2 linked regions of the Psychrobacter arcticus 273-4 genome follow. The protein of the gene in region 1 interacts with the protein of each later gene in a pairwise test. Links are inferred from orthologs where the notes say so. Each region holds a gene or a part of one and is shown in the gene's direction. Other genes may lie near its edges.

Region 1 (5,461 bases):
TAAAGTTGAAGCGATTGATTTTGATGAGACGCTTAAGCTGTGCCAAGAGTGGAAAGAAGCAATCAGAGGCATGGTGACTGATGTCACTGAAGATTTGAACCAATTGCGTCTGGCTGGCAAGAACCTAATGTTTGAAGGTGCGCAAGGTACCTTACTTGATATCGACCACGGTACGTATCCGTTTGTGACCAGCTCAAGCGTGACCGCTGGTGGCGTATCTACAGGCACGGGTATCGGTCCATTATATTTGGATTATGTCCTTGGTATCACAAAAGCCTATACCACGCGCGTCGGTAGCGGTCCATTCCCAACCGAATTGTTTGATGATGTTGGCGCGCATTTAGCCAAAGTCGGTCATGAATTTGGTGCCACGACAGGACGCGCGCGTCGCTGTGGTTGGTTCGATGCCGAGGCATTACGCCGTGCTGTCGTACTTAACTCTATGTCAGGTATCTGCCTAACCAAGCTTGACGTGTTAGATGGTCTTGAAGAGCTACTCATTGGTGTCGGTTATAATTTGCCAGAAACTGAGTGTGCAGGCGCGCATGATGCTGAATTCTATGAGTCGGTAACACCAAAGTATGAAACACTACAAGGTTGGAGCGAATCAACGGTTGGTATCACTAACTACGATGAGCTGCCTGAAAATGCTAAAAAATACATCAAACGTATCGAAGTATTGATTGGTTGCCCTATCGATATCATCTCAACCGGTCCTGATCGTGAAGAGACCATCGTCCTACGTGATCCGTATGATGCATAATTGGTTATAACTATATTGTATGGTTCATTCACAAAACCCTAATGCTAAACATTGGGGTTTTGTTTTTGGTAAGTAAGAAAAATTTGCACCAGTAGTACCTGTTGTATCGATATTACTTTTCACCGACTATACAACCATAAATTAATCCTATCATTTACACGCTTAATCATTATAATAGGCAGCAATCATTCGCTGAGCACTATATCTTCTTATTGTGTATCCGTATTAGACATGCATGAATGAATTCGCTTAGCGCAGTGATCACAGACAACGTAAATTATTTAATTTCTCACTTATATATCAGGAGCTTTTCATGGCTAACGAACGTACTTTATCTATCATCAAACCTGACGCAGTCGCTGGCAATAACATTGGCGCTATCTACGACCGTTTTGAAAAATCAGGTCTAAAAATTGTTGCGGCTAAAATGATGCAACTAGATGATGAAAAAGCGGGCGGTTTTTACGCTGAGCACGCTGAGCGTCCATTTTATAACGACCTAAAATCTTTCATGATGTCAGGTCCAGTATTGGTATCAGTACTAGAAGGCGAAAATGCTATCGCTAAGCATCGTGAAATCATGGGCGCTACTAACCCAAAAGACGCAGCTGAAGGCACTATCCGTGCTGATTTTGCTAGCAGCATCGATGAAAACGCTGTTCATGGTTCAGATTCAGCAGAATCAGCAGCACGTGAAATCAGCTACTTCTTCAATGAAGAAGAAGTTTGTGCACGTACGCGTTAATAGCAGCTTTTATTAACAGATTTTATTAACAGCCACTGTTATCCATAATAATAGCGCTGATTAATTATTAGTGTAACGAGACGGCTTATATCTTTTGGTATAAGCCGTTTTAGCTATTATAATATAGTCAGTCCTAAGTAAAAGAAATACAGATGTTATAAAGCACTACTGGGGTTAATTTTTCTTGCTTGCTGTGCCTACGCAGACAGAGGCTGCGAATAATTAACCCCAGTAGCGCTGCACTCTTTTAAAAGTGGATCAATTATAGTCTAACTATGCATTGAAATTTTAACTTTTCTCCCTCATTATTGGTTTTACTTAGCGTTATCAATCCTTTATCAGTATGTTTCTATCAATTTCTGATAAAAAATGCACTCATAACGGATTGCTCATGCACTCATACATTAAGTATGTCTAGCAACGCCCATCTCAACAATTGCATCGCTTATATCAAAAAATGCAAAAAGGTTATTTATTATGTCGACTGTCCAAACCCCTGTCCAATATCTCCCAGCCAAAACTGCTAACAGCATAAAATTGGTAGACGAGGCGCAGGCAAAAACCAATCTACTAGGCATGACACAAGCACAATTGGCGGATTACTTTAAGAGTATTGGCGAAAAGCCGTTCCGCTCGACGCAAGTCATTAAGTGGATATATCAGCAAGGGGTGACAGATTTTGAGCAAATGACCAATTTAAGTAAGTCTTTGCGAGATAAGTTATCAGCCAATGCCTGTGTGATACCACCAAAGGTTATCCATCGCCAATATAGTGATGATGGTACGCGCAAATGGGTATTTGAAGTGACTGGCGGCTCATTGGTTGAGACGGTATTGATTCCGGCAGATGACAGTAAGTTAAATGGTCGCAAAACCTTGTGTATCTCCTCGCAAGTCGGCTGTGCGCTGGACTGTAGCTTCTGTAGTACGGGCAAGCAGGGCTTTGAGCGCGATTTAACGGCGGCTGAGATTCTCGGACAATTATGGGTGGCCAATGCTTCTTATATGAGCGATGAAAACGACAGCTTAGAGAATATTGACCATAGTTTATGGGAAAATAATGTCACCAATGTGGTCATGATGGGCATGGGTGAGCCGTTATTAAACTATCGTCCCGTTGTCAGCTCAATGGAGTTGATGCTCAGTGATCATGCCTATGGTTTATCAAAGCGCCGTGTCACTCTATCTACCTCAGGTGTGGTGCCAAAAATGTATGAGTTGGCAAAAGAGCTGGACGTCGCTTTAGCGATTTCATTACACGCGCCAAATGATGAGCTGCGTAATGAATTGGTACCGATTAACAAAAAATATCCGTTAGAGCAGTTAATGGCAGCGGCGAGAAATTACGTCTTTGACGTGAACCCGCGCCATAAAAAACATGTGACGATCGAATATGTCATGTTAGACGGTGTCAATGATAGTAATGAGCATGCTGAGCAACTGGTTGCCTTATTGGGTGATTTGCCAAGTAAGATTAACTTGATACCGTTTAACCCATTCCCACATGCAAATTATGATAAGTCGAGTAACAATCGCATTCATGCCTTTAGCAACATATTAAGTGAAGCAGGTTTTGTTTGTACCATTCGCCAAACGCGCGGTGATGACATTGATGCCGCTTGTGGGCAATTGGTTGGGCAGGTAGCCGATAGAACACGTCGCTCAGCCGCTTGGCAGCAAAGTATTAAAGACCGCGAAAATAGTTGATTAGGTTAATAAAAATGACTGCTATAGCTATCTAACGTAGCTATAGATGAATTAATGTATTAAAAAACCCCACTCTCAACTATCATAATTTTTGGCGTAGGCTGTGGCTTTAGCCCAGCGTTTTTGGCAAATTGTTACGATTGACTGGGCTAAAAGCACCAGCCTACGATAGCCCATATTAAGTTGAGAGTCGCGTATTAAAAAGAATCCTACTATAGTATTTTTTGTAGCCTCTACTATGCAGGCAGCAGCAAGCAAGCAAACAAGAAAAATTTATAGCAGTAACGCGTTACTATAATATTATTTCTAGTATTGCAGACGGACTATGTTTAGCTGTCTTTTTTGCATCACAATGGTAATAAAATGTAGTCGCCAATGCTAGTACTGAGGGAGTGAGACAATTAATGACAACTAAATTGTACTTATGGAGGCTAAATCTATTAAACTGATGCCTCGATGATCGAACGCATTGACTCACAGTTTTATGATGGCGACCATAATGACTTCTAAAAATTCTTGTCAGTTCAAATATCAAACCTCTCTTTCTCATTCAGTGAGGCAGTTGGGCGCTACCGTTTTTGTTAGAAAAAGTGCTCAAGGTATATGGCTTGCCAGCACGTTAAGCGCTTTATTGATTTCTGGTTGTCAAAGCACGCCAACCAATGATTTAATAACGGGCACGCTTTATCAAACCTCAACGCAACCCAATGACAATCGTCAATTGGATCAGCAAGAAATTGCTCGCGTTCGAACGACACTTGCTGCACAATATATCCGCAAAAACGAGCTCGATGCTGCCCAAAGACAGCTCGAAAAAGCCTTTGCTGCCGATAGCCGTCATGCGCCGGCCTATGATATGATGGGTGTTTTGTTGCAGCAAGAGGGTAGCCGCCTTAATCTTGAAAAAGCCGAACAATTTTTTAAAAAAGCCATTGTGCTTGATAAAGATTTTGATCAAGCACACAACAATTATGGCGTGTATTTGTCGCAGATGAAGCGTTACAAAGAGGCAGCAGAGCAGTTCGAAATAGCAGGCGCTGCCCTTGGCTATGAAGGCCGTATTGGTGCGTTAGAAAACTTAGGTCGTACCTACCTTCAACTAAAGGATCATCCTGCCGCGGAAAAGGCTTTTTTACGGGCTTTAGATGGCAATCGAAACAGCATCATTGCGCATATTGAGATGGTTGACTTACTACTTGAGCAGCAGCGTTTTCAGCAAGCACAAAGACTCTATGATGAGACCTTGATATTGCTGCAAGGGCAGGGCGTTAGTCCACGCTTGCTACTACAAGGTATCAAATTGGCGGCAGCGCAAAAAAACATCGAGACACGCCAACAATTGGCACAGCAACTTTTATCCGCTTATCCATTAAGTGATGAAGCAAAACAACTAAAGACTTGGCTTAACAATCCAGAGGCACCATGGAAATGACCACCCCATTATCAAACACTAACTTTAACGCGCAGGGATCATTTGGTGCCATGTTGCAGCAAGCTCGCAAAGCTAAGCAAGTTAGCTTGGACGACGCGGCAAATGAATTGTTTATTTTAAAACGTCATCTGCAAGCGTTAGAAAACGAAGATTTTTCTGACTTGCCGCAAGTGGCGTTTGCACGCGGTTTTGCGATTAACTATGCCAAATATTTGGGTCTCGACCCAGTAAGAATAGCCAGTAGCTTTGATGCGGCATACCCAAATGAGCTAAAATCGCGTTCAGCCAGTAATACTCAGTCGCTACTGCGTCCGATGGGCACGCTACAGCGTGATACACACAGTCGCATTCGCTTCAATCCGCTGCTTATCATCGCCGTCATCGGTGTCGTTATTTTAGCGATTTTCCTATTCCGTATGGTCAGTAATGCGAGCAAGGAAAACACTGCGCCGCCTGTCTCTAGCGCTGAAGATATCTCAGCAGTAGAACAAGCACAAGGCGCCGCCATTAATACCGATGTTACAGGGGTTAGCGCTTCAGGTTCAGCACTAAACTTAGGCGGTGGTGACGTTGCCCCCGCCACTTTAGATGTTAAGCTGACTGCTGCTGCTGTGGTCACTATTACAGACGCTACCGGTAGCAGCTTGATAGCGGGCTCGCAAAATGCGGGTGATTATCAATTATCAGGTATGCCACCGTTTAATGTACAGATCGATAATATCAATAACGTGCGCCTGATGCTTAATCAGCAATCCGTCGCTTTAAACAGCTACGCAAATGGTCGCCAAGCCAGTTTTGAATTGGCGCCTTAATT
Region 2 (4,653 bases), 1.2 Mb from region 1 along the record:
CGGTACCCAAGCGGGCGTATACCTTATCAATGATGGTAGCAATCAGCTAGCTGCCTATACTCAGCTTGCTGGCAATTCATTTGAGCCTGATGACGCCACTGGCGCACTAAGCGAACTTGATGAGCGTAAAGCCTCTGCTGCTGCAGGCTTAAGCTATACGCGTCTGACACCGGTTGGTGGCTTTCGTGCCCAATATGCGACTGATATTTTAGACCGTAGTGGCGGTAATATTGCCCGCTTAAGCTACCTTGGTAAAATCAGTAAGAACAAACTCACCGTCTATCCAAGCGTTGGCTTTGAATATCATGATAACGACTACAATCAATACTACTACGGCGTGAGCGATACAGAATCAACTAGAACGGGTGTTGCTGCTTATACTGCCAACTCAAGCTTGAATCCCTACATCAATGTTAGTGCCAACTATGACTTTAATAAGCGCTGGGCAGGCTTTGCCAATCAGAGCTTAAGCTATCTACCAAATGAGCAATATGACAGTCCAATGGTTGACTCGCGTACTGATGCAACGACGACGCTTGGTTTGCTTTATAAGTTCTAAAGCGTTTTAAATACTTAGCATAAAAAAAGACCTTGCCACATCCATTTATAAAGGATGACAAGGTCTTTTTGTTTACTAACTTCTAAGTGGAACAAATATGACACTGCTACAAGAAAGACGAGTGCAAATGGTACTCATCGTACATTAAGCGAGTCTGACACCGTAGGTAGCAGGTCATTATTTGGTCTACTGCTTACTTAGGGTTTACCATATCAGCAGGAATAACCCACTCATCGAACTGAGCTTCGGTTAACAGCTCTAATTCAACGGCAACTTGCTTCAAGGTTTTGTTTTCTTTATAAGCAGTCTTAGCGATTTTTGCCGCATTTTCATAACCGACGTGACGGTTAAGTGCGGTGACTAGCATTAATGAGTTATGTAAAAAGTCATCGATTTTGTCTTTTACTGGCTGGATACCAACGGCACAGTTTTCGTTAAAGCTATTGCACGCATCACCAAGCAGTTTGATAGATTGCAATAGGTTGAAAGCGATTACTGGCTTGTAGACGTTTAGCTCAAAGTTACCTGACGCGCCTGCCATGCTGATAGTCACATCGTTACCCATAACTTGCGCCACAACCATGGTCATCGCTTCTGACTGAGTTGGGTTTACTTTGCCCGGCATGATAGAAGAGCCTGGCTCATTTTCAGGAATCGTCAACTCACCCAAACCACAACGAGGACCTGATGCCAACCAACGTACGTCGTTAGCGATTTTGTTTAAGCTTGCTGCTAGCGTTTTTAATGCGCCAGAAGCAAATACTTCAGCATCACGAGCGGCTAATGCTTCAAATTTATTCGGTGACGTCACAAATGGTAGACCAGACAATGTCGCCAATTGCTCAGCTGATTTTACCGCATAATCAGGATGGGCATTTAGACCCGTACCTACCGCCGTACCGCCTAGTGGCAATTCATACAAGCCTTGTAGCGCATTATCAATACGTACCAGTGAATGGTCAAGTTGGCTAACATAGCCGCTGAACTCTTGACCTAAGGTCAAAGGCGTGGCGTCTTGTAAATGCGTACGACCGATTTTAACAATGCTATCGAATTCTTTGGCTTTAGCATCCAAGGTATCGCGTAGTGCTTTTACCGCTGGAATCAATAAACCATTGATTTCACGAGCAGCAGCAACACGAATCGCGGTTGGGAAGCTGTCATTGGTAGATTGAGCATGGTTGACATGGTCATTTGGGTGAATCGGCGTATAGCTGCCACGCTCATTACCAGCGATTTCATTGGCACGATTGGCAAGCACTTCATTCATATTCATGTTTGACTGGGTGCCAGAACCTGTCTGCCAAACAACCAATGGGAACTGATCGGTTAAACCACCATTGATGACTTCATCAGCAGCTTGGACGATCAGGTCGCGCTTGTCTGTATCGATACGCTCAAGGCTCGCATTGGTAATCGCAGCGGCTTTTTTGACCAGTGCCATCGCTTCAATCATCGGGCGCGGCAAGGTCTCGCCACCGATTTTGAAGTTTTCGCGGCTACGCTGGGTTTGGGCGCCCCAATAAGCATCGGCTGGGACTTCTACGTTGCCCATAGTGTCTTTTTCAGTACGAGTTGCCTGATTCTGTGTTGACATAACTACCCTCTTTGATGGTTTGGTAATGAATGGTTTGTCATAAAAAGTGCAACAGCTGCTGCACACAAAGAAAAATACGATACAAAGTGGCGTTATGATAGCATGACTTATCACAAATTTCTCCACGTCCGTGAGGGTAACTGATGTCTAAGATTACTAGTCAACAAAAATCCACTAATTCACTACCTCAGTTATCTGTCGTGAGTAGTCGCGCTACCAATAACGTCCAAACAGATAACACTATTATCAATCCGCCCAGACGCCATTTCACTCGCCAGCGTCGCCAGTTAAGTGAAAGCACGCGTAGGCAACTGGCGCATTCAGCCAGCCTACATCTAACCAAATTACAGCAGCGTCTGCCACCGCGTGCACGCATTGGCTTATATTATGATGGCTTTGGTGAGCTGCCCACTCAGCCACTATTGGACTGGTGTCAACGCTTAGGCTATCTGCCATATTTGCCAGTGGTCGGCTCATTAGGACAGCATGATAAACGTCTGCGCTTTGTACCTATTTATCATGCAAAACTGTTAAATATACCGACACGTATTCATAGCTTAGGGATGAAGCAAAACCATCATCGCAGATTATTGTGGGCAGCAGAATTAGATGTCATTATCTGTCCATTAACAGCGGTTGATAAAAACGGCAATCGCATGGGCATGGGTAGCGGATTTTATGATACGACCCTTGGCAAAAGCTATCAGGCTGGGGCAAAAAAACCATTGAAAATTGGCTGGTGTTATGATTTTCAAGTGGTTGAGCAACTAGATCGTCAACCGTGGGATGTGCCGTTAGATGGTTTGATTACACCAAGTGGTTTGAGGTGGTTTTGATGAGTAATAATAAGGAACCTCTGGATACTAATTCTAGTGCAGAGAGTGTTGAGCAGCATTTGCAAGAGCTAGAGAAAATGGATTATGAGCTGCTATATTATAGTCAAGAGCAAGCTTTTAGCGCTGATGAGCTGGCAAGAGTGATCAATGAGGCGCGCTTAAATACGCTACTGGCGCAAAGTAATGCGTTTTTAAGTAGTGTAAATAGTGAGATTACAGATTTTGATGAGAGCATCCCAGATTCTGTGTAACTGCCGTTTAGATTAAATGCCTGCTGATAAGGTGGGTTCAAAGCTGCTATCACGGTCTCTTGGGGTGGATATCTCAAGATCGCCTGTGTCACTGCGGACTGAACCGCCCCGACTAAAACCCACGCGCAAAACCTCACATCTAGAAGAGAAAAGGCAAATAAACCCGCAATATTCCCGCTACTGCTACTGAGTAAGCCTTGCAATTTTATATAGCAGCACCATTTATCTAAACATGAACCACTAACTTGACTTTACAAGTCTGGTGAACGAGGAAGAATATATGAGTGAACATAAAATTAATAAAGACAATATCGACATCGATGTCGACGTTTCATCTACCGTTGCTGATGACAACGAGCAAGAAAACGAGCTAAAAACCTCGTCTGACCATTCGGTAGAAAATGAGTTGGATATGTCATCTGATAATGCTCAAGAAGACGCTACTGATAAAGACAGTAATAGTAAAGACAGTGATAGTAAAGACAATGCTGTTGAAGATTATTTGCCATTACTAGCTCTGCGTGATGTTGTCGTTTACCCGCATATGCAAATTGCTTTATTTGTCGGTCGTGAACCGTCCGTCAAAGCCGTTGAGTTAGCGCAAGCAGAATACGGCAATAAAGTACTGGTGGTCGCTCAAAAAGACTCGCTCACTGAAGATATCGATCACGACAACTTATATCAATACGGCACGGTTTGCCGCATCGTCAGCACCATGCCGCATGATAGCGATGAGAATTGCATCAAAGTATTGATTGAAGGTCAATACCGCGCGCGCGTTGATTCGATAGAGAGTCATGATGACTTATTGATGGCAAGCTTTGAGCGGGCAGACCTTGATGTCAGCATGGATGAGAGCCAGCAGAAAAACACCATACAAGCTTTGACCTCGCTGTTTGAAAGCTATGCGGATGCACGTCTGCGTAATGCGCGTGAGCTAACACGCGTTGCAAAGCGTATTGATGATTTGCTTGAGTTGGTCTACTTCATCTCAACCCGTGTCTCGATGGATCTTGATATTAAACAGTCATTTTTAGAAAAAAATGATATCAAAACCCATATCAATACTTTGACCGAGTATTTGGTCAAGCAAAGTGCCGAGCAAAACATCGAGCAAGATATCCAAGAAGCTGTCCGTCAGCAAATGGAAGATAACCAGCGTGAATACTTCTTAAACGAGAAGATGAAAGCCATTAAAAATGAGCTGTCGGATATGAATGACGGCGCATTCGATGGTGAAGATGACGTGGTTGAGTTAGAACAGCGTCTAGAAGATGCAGACTTGCCAGAAGATGTACGTAAAAAAGCAGATCAAGAACTTAAAAAGCTGAAAATGATGCCGCCAGCGTCCTCTGAGTCCTCGGTAGTGCGTAACTATATTGAGTGGATTTTGGATACGCCGTGGAATGC

What was found. The genes of interacting proteins can lie anywhere in the genome.
Region 2: the proteins of ndk (region 1) and PSYC_RS08600 interact in binary tests that used the Escherichia coli proteins (3 or more experiments, as listed by UniProt). The link is inferred for Psychrobacter arcticus 273-4 from one-to-one orthologs.

Annotation. Positions count from the first base shown.
Region 1 is NC_007204.1:804,801-810,261, forward strand. The notes cover bases 1-2,792. They hold ndk (nucleoside-diphosphate kinase), read left to right. Parts: upstream 1-1,076; coding sequence 1,077-1,508; downstream 1,509-2,792. Other genes in these bases: PSYC_RS03540 (adenylosuccinate synthase), read left to right, coding at 1-763; rlmN (23S rRNA (adenine(2503)-C(2))-methyltransferase RlmN), read left to right, coding at 1,986-2,792. In the rest of the region: more of rlmN, read left to right, coding at 2,793-3,215; type IV pilus biogenesis/stability protein PilW, read left to right, coding at 3,715-4,647; PSYC_RS03560 (helix-turn-helix domain-containing protein), read left to right, coding at 4,644-5,459. UniProt on the Escherichia coli protein: Major role in the synthesis of nucleoside triphosphates other than ATP. The ATP gamma phosphate is transferred to the NDP beta phosphate via a ping-pong mechanism, using a phosphorylated active-site intermediate.
Region 2 is NC_007204.1:2,049,450-2,054,102, forward strand. Bases 1,326-4,145 are described here. They hold PSYC_RS08600 (5-formyltetrahydrofolate cyclo-ligase), read left to right. Parts: upstream 1,326-2,299; coding sequence 2,300-2,992; downstream 2,993-4,145. Other genes in these bases: fumC (class II fumarate hydratase), read right to left, coding at 1,326-2,156; PSYC_RS08605 (hypothetical protein), read left to right, coding at 2,992-3,243; lon (endopeptidase La), read left to right, coding at 3,656-4,145. Outside these bases: PSYC_RS08590 (MipA/OmpV family protein), read left to right, coding at 1-559; more of fumC, read right to left, coding at 753-1,325; more of lon, read left to right, coding at 4,146-4,653. UniProt on the Escherichia coli protein: Involved in the removal of 5-formyltetrahydrofolate.